One region of the Shewanella donghaensis genome, then DNA from elsewhere that is predicted to be linked to it. Evidence: predicted binding sites of a transcription regulator. Region 1 holds the regulator's gene; the other holds the start of a gene.

The links. Region 1 encodes ArgR, which controls arginine synthesis, uptake and breakdown. Its sites were predicted from a motif close to ANTGAATANNTATTCANT; they were not measured.
Region 2: the regulator ArgR is predicted to act here: its motif matches at 2,120-2,137, upstream of FPK91_RS08105 (OadG family protein).

The regions. Positions count from the first base shown of each region.
Region 1 is NZ_CP041783.1:4,112,980-4,117,198, forward strand. It holds gene FPK91_RS17540 (ABC transporter ATP-binding protein) at 1-705, shown strand, start outside; gene FPK91_RS17545 (Dyp-type peroxidase) at 815-1,753, shown strand; gene argR (transcriptional regulator ArgR) at 1,920-2,390, opposite strand; gene mdh (malate dehydrogenase) at 2,695-3,630, shown strand; gene FPK91_RS17565 (SDR family NAD(P)-dependent oxidoreductase) at 3,782-4,219, opposite strand, start outside.
Region 2 is NZ_CP041783.1:1,891,191-1,895,409, forward strand. It holds gene oadA (sodium-extruding oxaloacetate decarboxylase subunit alpha) at 1-1,730, opposite strand, end outside; gene FPK91_RS08105 (OadG family protein) at 1,748-1,987, opposite strand; tRNA gene FPK91_RS08110 (tRNA-Arg) at 2,796-2,872, opposite strand; tRNA gene FPK91_RS08115 (tRNA-Ser) at 2,941-3,032, opposite strand; tRNA gene FPK91_RS08120 (tRNA-Arg) at 3,039-3,115, opposite strand; tRNA gene FPK91_RS08125 (tRNA-Arg) at 3,137-3,213, opposite strand; tRNA gene FPK91_RS08130 (tRNA-Arg) at 3,247-3,323, opposite strand; tRNA gene FPK91_RS08135 (tRNA-Arg) at 3,356-3,432, opposite strand; tRNA gene FPK91_RS08140 (tRNA-Ser) at 3,454-3,545, opposite strand; gene csrA (carbon storage regulator CsrA) at 3,772-3,975, opposite strand.

The DNA of each region.
Region 1 (4,219 bases):
AAAAACCAGCGAAAAGAACGGCTGCAAGAAATGTTGCAGTTAGTGAAGCTAGAAGGACTTGAAGCGCGTTTCCCCCATGAGTTATCGGGTGGTCAACAGCAAAGAGTCTCTATTGCCCGCTCATTAGCTTATGAGCCTGAATTGCTGCTACTTGATGAGCCTTTTTCTAACATTGATGCACAAGTCAGAAATGAAATGATGTTAGAAATAAGACAGATTCTAAAGCAGCGTAATGTGAGTGCGGTATTTGTTACCCACAGTAAAGATGAAGCTTTTGTATTTGCTGACAAGTTAGCATTGTTTAAAGATGGCGCCATCATACAACATGGTTTGGCTGAAACATTATATGGCGAACCTAAAGAGCGTTATGTCGCTGAGTTTTTAGGGGCAGGTAATTACTTAACTGTAACGGTTAAAAGCCAATTGCAGGTGTCATCAATTCTGGGGCTGATTGAAAGCACTAAACCCGTTAGCCAAGCATCAAATTATCAAGGGCAATTGCTGCTTCGACCGCAACAAATTGATCTTCAACCTGCTTCTCAAGGTCATGGTGAAATTGTTGAGCGTCGTTTCCTCGGTACAATTTGTCATTATTGGGTTAAGGTAGGACAACAAACGCTCGAAGTACGAAGTCAATTAACCGAACTGACATTAGGTCAAAAAGTAAATTTATCAATTGCACCACATCCATTAGTCATTTTTTAGTGACCAATATCAAAATTGGTAAATAATTGGTCTTGAGCACAAGGAATTAATTGCTCAATTACCTTACAATCAAATAATCTTATATTTGATAAAGGTGATTGATTCCAACATGGAAACTCAAAATATGCCACGCGAACAGTTAGGTGTTTGTGCTGAAGGTAATTTGCATAGTGTCTACTTGATGTTTAATGCAAATGACGGTATCGAAGCTCAATTACGCCCTTGCTTAGCTAATGTTGCTCAATATATTTATGAACTCACTGATCAATATACTGATAGTGCTTTCAACGGCTTCGTTGCAATAGGCGCCAATTATTGGGATACCCTTTTTAGCGACCAGCGACCAAATAATTTACGTCCTTTTCCTGCAATGCAAGAAGGTAACCGTGACGCGCCAGCGATTGAGTATGATCTTTTTATCCATATCCGTTGTGACCGCTACGATATCCTGCATTTGGTGGCCAACGAAATTAACCAAATGTTTGAAGGCTTAGTTGAGCTAATTGAAGAAGAACGTGGTTTCCGCTTTATGGATAGCCGTGATCTTACTGGTTTTGTTGATGGCACTGAAAACCCGAAAGGCCGTAATCGTCAAGAAGTGGCTTTAGTGGGTGAAGAAGATGTTAGCTTCAAAGGTGGCAGTTATATCCATGTGCAAAAATTTGCCCATAACCTGAGTAAATGGAATCGTTTACCGCAGAAGAAACAAGAAGATATCATCGGGCGTACCAAGCAAGATGATATTGAATATGCTTCTGAAGATAAGCCATTAACCAGTCATATTAAGCGTGTAAACCTTAAAGATGATCAAGGTAACTCGATGGAAATCTTGAGACAAAGTATGCCGTTTGGTTCGCTTAAAGAACAAGGGCTAATCTTTATTTCTACTTGCCGTACTCCAACCAATTTTGAAGAAATGCTTCGAAGTATGGTACATGGGGATGGTCATGGTAATCATGATCACCTAATGCAGTTTACTAAAGCTGTTGCTGGTTCATCATTCTTTGCGCCTTCGCTGGATTTTTTAGCAAACTACGCACGCGATTAATTTAAAGCAATTTTTATTAAAAATGACGTTATATAAAGTTAATTTTTAATAAGAATAAGCCATAAAAAAAAGCAATGCCTCGGCATTGCTTTTTTGTTTTCAGTTTGAAAGTAAATTTAGCTTCAAACTGAAATAATAATAATTATCGGGTTGTTATCTGCAACTGCTAATCAGTAAAACCGAATAATGACTTAACCGTTTCTAACGTATCGTCAATAGTTTTGATACTAGATGGGCAAATAAAGATAGTGTCATCACCGGCAATCGTACCCAGGATACCTTCAGGCTTGCCTATTGAGTCGAGTAATCTCGCAATAAGCTGTGCAGCACCAGGGCTGGTTCTTACCACTATCATCGCTTGGTTATGATCAACATCGAGTACCAGGTTTTTAACTGGACTTCCGGCAGTTGGCACACCTAATTCAGCAGGCAAGCAATAAACCATCTCTTGCTTAGCATTACGGGTTCGAACAGCACCAAACTTGCTAAGCATACGAGAGACTTTTGACTGGTTAATATTGCCAAAACCTTCACCTTGCAGCGCGTTCACTATTTCACTTTGGCTACCAAAGCGTTCTTCCTTTAAAATCGACTTAAACGTCTTTACAAGTTCATCCTGATTCTTCGTCGCTGGCATATTTTTTTCGTCTTATAGTAATTTTCAAAAAGAATAGATTATATTCAAAAAACATGCTCATTTTGAATAGTTAAACGAACTAAGTCAAGAAATAAGCTAAATTCGTGAATAAAAATTCACTCTGAGCTTTAGGTACCTAAATAGTCACTATTTTTATACATATCATAGAATAAGGATCTACTAAGGGATAATTGAAATTATGCTCGTGATGCAGTAATGTGACGCCACAAGAAATATGATCTATGTCACAGACTGCGAATCATAAATTGAGAAGTTAAACACTAGAACGTTATTGGAGATAATTATGAAAGTAGCTGTACTTGGTGCTGCTGGCGGTATTGGCCAGGCCCTAGCTTTACTATTAAAAACTCAACTTCCTGCAGGCTCAAAGTTGTCTCTGTATGACATTGCTCCTGTTACACCAGGTGTCGCTGTCGATTTAAGCCACATCCCTACAGATGTTGAAGTGACTGGTTTTGCTGGTCAAGATCCTACTGATGCACTTGTTGGTGCTGATGTTGTTCTTATCTCTGCTGGTGTTGCTCGTAAGCCTGGTATGGATCGTTCAGATTTATTCAATATCAATGCTGGTATCGTACGTAACCTTATTGAAAAAGTAGCGGCGACTTGTCCTAAAGCATTAATTGGTGTGATCACTAACCCGGTTAATACTACAGTGGCTATTGCTGCTGAAGTACTTAAAAAAGCAGGTGTTTACGACAAAAACCGTTTATTCGGTGTGACTACACTGGATGTTATCCGCTCTGAAACTTTCATCGCTGATCTTAAAGGTCTAAACGTTGCTGATGTAAACATCAACGTTATCGGTGGCCACAGTGGCGTGACTATTCTTCCACTTCTTTCTCAAGTTGAAGGCGTAAGCTTTACTGATGAAGAAGTTGCAGCACTGACTACACGTATCCAGAATGCAGGTACTGAAGTTGTTGAAGCTAAAGCCGGTGGCGGTAGCGCGACTCTTTCTATGGGTCAAGCGGCATGTCGCTTTGGTCTATCTTTAGTTCGCGGCTTGCAAGGCGAAGCTAACGTTGTTGAATGTGCTTACGTAGATGGCGGCAGTGAACATGCAGAATTCTTCGCACAACCTGTTGTACTAGGTAAGAACGGCGTAGAAAAAGTATTAGCATACGGTGACGTTAGCGCATTTGAAGCTAATGCACGTGATGCAATGCTTGATACATTAAACGCAGATATCAAACTTGGTGTTGAGTTCGTTAAGTAAGTTGAGCTTAGTGATTTAATCTTTACCATTAAAAATGCGAAGCCTCAGGCTTCGCATTTTTGTTTGTGTCGCTTAGTGCTTAGTGCTTAATGATGAATAACGGTGTTTTCATCAAATCACAGTGCCAAAAACTGTTTATAGCAAGCTGCTTTTACCAACTGATCTGTTTACCTTGCCAATCAATAAAACTGGCTTGTCCATCGAAGCTAATACTGTCTAAATCAGCTTGTTCATCTCTATGCTTATCGTTATCCATTTCTTTAATCGCCTTATTGATATTAAGTAATTGCGACGCCACGAACTCAGTGGAGAACAATTTTCCACTTGGCACGTTAGCCTGAAAAGGTTTGGATAATGCGGTGTCTGTGGTGCCCGGATGGAACGCGATTAATTTAACGTTTTTAGCACGGCGAGCGTATTCAATAGCGGTGGTTTTAATTAGCATATTAAGTGCGGCCTTGGAGGCGCGATAGCTATACCAACCCCCTAAACGGTTATCACTAATACTGCCAACGCGTGCGCTGAGTATATTGATAATACAAGGTTGTTTACCATTGGCGAGTTTGACAAGATGTTGTAACCACAGCAT
Region 2 (4,219 bases), 2.2 Mb from region 1:
TTAACTGAAATATTTCTAATAAAACCTGTTGTTTCAGCGCGGACTTCTGTTTCCATCTTCATTGCTTCAAGGATAATAACAACATCACCTTCATTAACATGATCACCGTCATTGACTAAAACTTTGAAAATATTACCTGACAGTGGTGCATTCATGGTTGCTTTAATTTCATTGCTAACAGGTGCAGCTGCAGGAGTCGATGTTACAGCCGTTGAAGAAGGGACAATTTGACTGATGTCACCGCCTTCACTGACTTCAACAACAAAACTTTGTCCTTGAACATTCACCGTGTAGGTTTCTGCGCCCTTCTCAGCTTTAGCGGCTGGCACAACCATATCGTCTGCACTAGGAACAGGTTCAAATGCATCTGCATTACCACGATTGGTCAGAAACTTAAGACCAATTTGGTTAAATAACGCATAAGTCATCACATCGTCATCAGTTTCAGCAGCAAGCTTAATACCGTCTTTTGCCGCTATTTCAGCAAGCTCTTTGCGCAACTTATCTAACTCAGGGGCAATTAAGTCCGCAGGACGACAAGTAATCGCTTCAGCACCATTTAACACTCGTGCTTGAAGCTCTGCATTAACGGGAGCTGGAGTCGCACCATACTCGCCTTTAAGTACGCCTTCAGTTTCTTTAGCGAGCGTTTTATAACGCTCGCCCATCAACACGTTGATGACAGACTGAGTGCCTACAATTTGTGATGTTGGGGTAACCAATGGTAAGAAACCTAAATCTTCACGAACACGAGGAATCTCTTCTAAAACCTCATCCATTTTATCAGCTGCGCCTTGCTCTTTAAGCTGGTTTTCCATGTTGGTTAACATGCCACCAGGTACTTGAGCTCTTAGGATGCGTGAATCAATCCCCTTCAAGGCACCTTCAAAACGTGCATACTTCTTACGAACCTCTCTGAAGTACGCAGCAATCTCTTCTAAGGCAGCCATATCATAACCAGTGTCACGACCTGAATCCTCTGCCATCGCCACTAATGTTTCTGTCGCTGAATGACCGTAAGTCTGACTCATGGTTGAAATTGCGGTATCAAGGACATCAACACCTGCTTCAATGGCTTTTTGATACGTAGCTGTGCTTAAACCTGTCGTCGCATGACAATGCATTGATATGGTTAAGTCTGTTTGAGATTTTAAACGGCTAATAAGATCATAGGCTTGCATTGGTTTAAGTAAACCTGCCATGTCTTTAATACATAAAGAATCACAACCCATGTCTTCAAGGTTTTTCGCCATATCAACCCAAGTATCAACAGTATGAACTGGGCTGCTTGTAAATGAGATAGTGCCTTGTGCGTGGCCGCCAACTTGTTTAACCGCTTTAACCGCAGTTTCTAGATTGCGTACATCGTTCATAGCATCAAAAATTCGGAATACATCGACACCGTTAGTATGAGCACGCTCAACAAAACGAGTTACCACATCATCAGCGTAATGGCGGTAACCTAATAAATTCTGACCACGTAGCAACATTTGCTGCGGTGTATTTGGCATCGCTTTTTTAAGTTCTCTGATGCGATCCCACGGATCCTCACCAAGATAACGGATACATGAATCAAAAGTCGCTCCACCCCATGATTCTAAAGACCAAAAACCAATTTTATCCAGTAAAGGAGCGATAGGTAACATATCGTCTAATCGTAAGCGTGTGGCTAAAATAGACTGATGGGCGTCTCGTAATACTACATCTGTTAACGCTAAAGGCTTGCTCATGATAACTCCTAAACTATTTAATCTTTGGCACGATACTGATGGATAGCAGAAGTAATGGCTGCTACCAACTTAGGATCAAGAGTTGAAGCCGGTGCGGATGAAGGCACATTTGCTACAACAGGCTGACTTTCTGACTTACATAATCTGGCGACAATGTTAATGCCGATAATTAACATGCTTAAAAATATAAATACTAAGCTCATTCCCATTATCATCACGCCTAGGGCATCCAATAATTGCTCAGATATTGATGTCATAAATCCTCTCTTGTCATTATGTTCAATCAGTGATTGCACACAGGATCAGTTCTAATGTCTCTACGTCGATGTATTCTTTATGTGCATAAAGGTTTTGCACCAATATATTGCAAATCGTCTCATATCAATAAAAAAGAATATTTATTCAATGTTCAATATGCATTTTTATACAATACAAAACCATCAGGCCAACTGTAAAAGTGGTCTAAAATTCTTCTTCGACGAAAAATATAACTAATCTATAACAATTTATCCATTACTTTGTAAATTGGTCAGACCAAAAATAATAATATAATCAGAACCTAGGTAAGAATATCTCAAAAAAATTAACGATTTACTGAGAATTATTTAAATATGATGACTTTAGTCCGAAAATGACAAGATTAAGACTGCTTCTATCTAAAAAGAGATATCAGAATTCAGAACAGCTAAATTCCCCAAAGCAGTGCAAAACTTACTTTTAGAATAAATATGTAGCAAAACTCAAAAAATATGACTAAATCGAGGTCTGATTTTTGTATAGAGAGTAGGAGGTACTAGAGAATGGTGCACTATCTGTCAATTATTGCTGTTGAATAGAAGCTAGATAGCATTTATAGAAGCTAAAAATGAGCTTAAGCAGTGAATTCGTATAATCCATTATAAAAGTATGGGGTTAATGCGATATATGACTAAATCGACCCATTCAAGGACATGAGTAATCTAATTCTAGCCATGTCTTCCATAATGATAAAACTAAACTGGAGACAGACATAAATTACAGGCATAAAAAATGCCCTGCAGATAACTACAGGGCATTCTCTAATGCTGGTGCGGATGGGAGGAGTCGAACCTCCGACCGCCTGGTTCGTAGCCAGGTACTCTATCCAGCTGAGCTACATCCGCAAAACTTTTCTATAACGCTATACTCAGTGCTAATTGAGCTTAGTTGCATATCTAAAATATGCAAATAATGGCGGAGAGGGAGGGATTCGAACCCTCGATGGGATTTAACGCCCATACTCCCTTAGCAGGGGAGCGCCTTCGGCCACTCGGCCACCTCTCCTAATTATGGTGCGGATGGGAGGAGTCGAACCTCCGACCGCCTGGTTCGTAGCCAGGTACTCTATCCAGCTGAGCTACATCCGCATAATTAGGTACAATTTTATATGGTGCGGATGGGAGGAGTCGAACCTCCGACCGCCTGGTTCGTAGCCAGGTACTCTATCCAGCTGAGCTACATCCGCATATATAAAATTTGAAGCTTTTAAATGATTTAATGGTGCGGATGGGAGGAGTCGAACCTCCGACCGCCTGGTTCGTAGCCAGGTACTCTATCCAGCTGAGCTACATCCGCTCATTAAAAAATCTAAACACAAAAATAGAAAATGGTGCGGATGGGAGGAGTCGAACCTCCGACCGCCTGGTTCGTAGCCAGGTACTCTATCCAGCTGAGCTACATCCGCATCGTTTACTATTTTAAGAAATGGCGGAGAGGGAGGGATTCGAACCCTCGATGGGATTTAACGCCCATACTCCCTTAGCAGGGGAGCGCCTTCGGCCACTCGGCCACCTCTCCGTTTCTTGGCGCACATATTACTGTTTGCCGAAAATAAGTCAAACCTTTTTCAGCATCTTATATTCATTTGAACTGTTTTTAAGCATATTGATGGGTTAAGCCACAATAATCACAAATTCACCACAAAAATTTTGTGTTTATTGAGGCAAACAATCACCAGGGTTCAAAAACAACAAAGCCAGCTTTCGCTGGCTTTGATAGTAATGCACTTACAATGTCTGATTTATCAGAAATTGCCACCATCTTCAGGTGTCGTATTACCAGATTTTTCAGACTGGATACGTTGATAAATTTCTTCGCGGTGAACTGATACTTCTTTAGGTGCGTTTACACCGATACGTACTTGGTTACCTTTAACACCTAGTACAGTAACTGTAACTTCATCACCTATCATTAATGTTTCGCCAACACGGCGAGTCAAAATCAGCATTCGATTGCTCCTTTAGTCCAATCAGCATACACAAGCTTCTATCCGTAATATGCGCGTTTAATATAGTTAGCTTAATACAAATAATTAGTGACGACACTAAATCTATAAAATATTTAAGCTTTTTACCCAATAAAAAAGAAAAATCGTATTTTTGTGGTCTGATTGTTTCAAATTAGTAACATATAAAGAGCATTATTTAGACAAAGCTAAAACAGTTAATTTGATTATTTGTCGGTTATACACT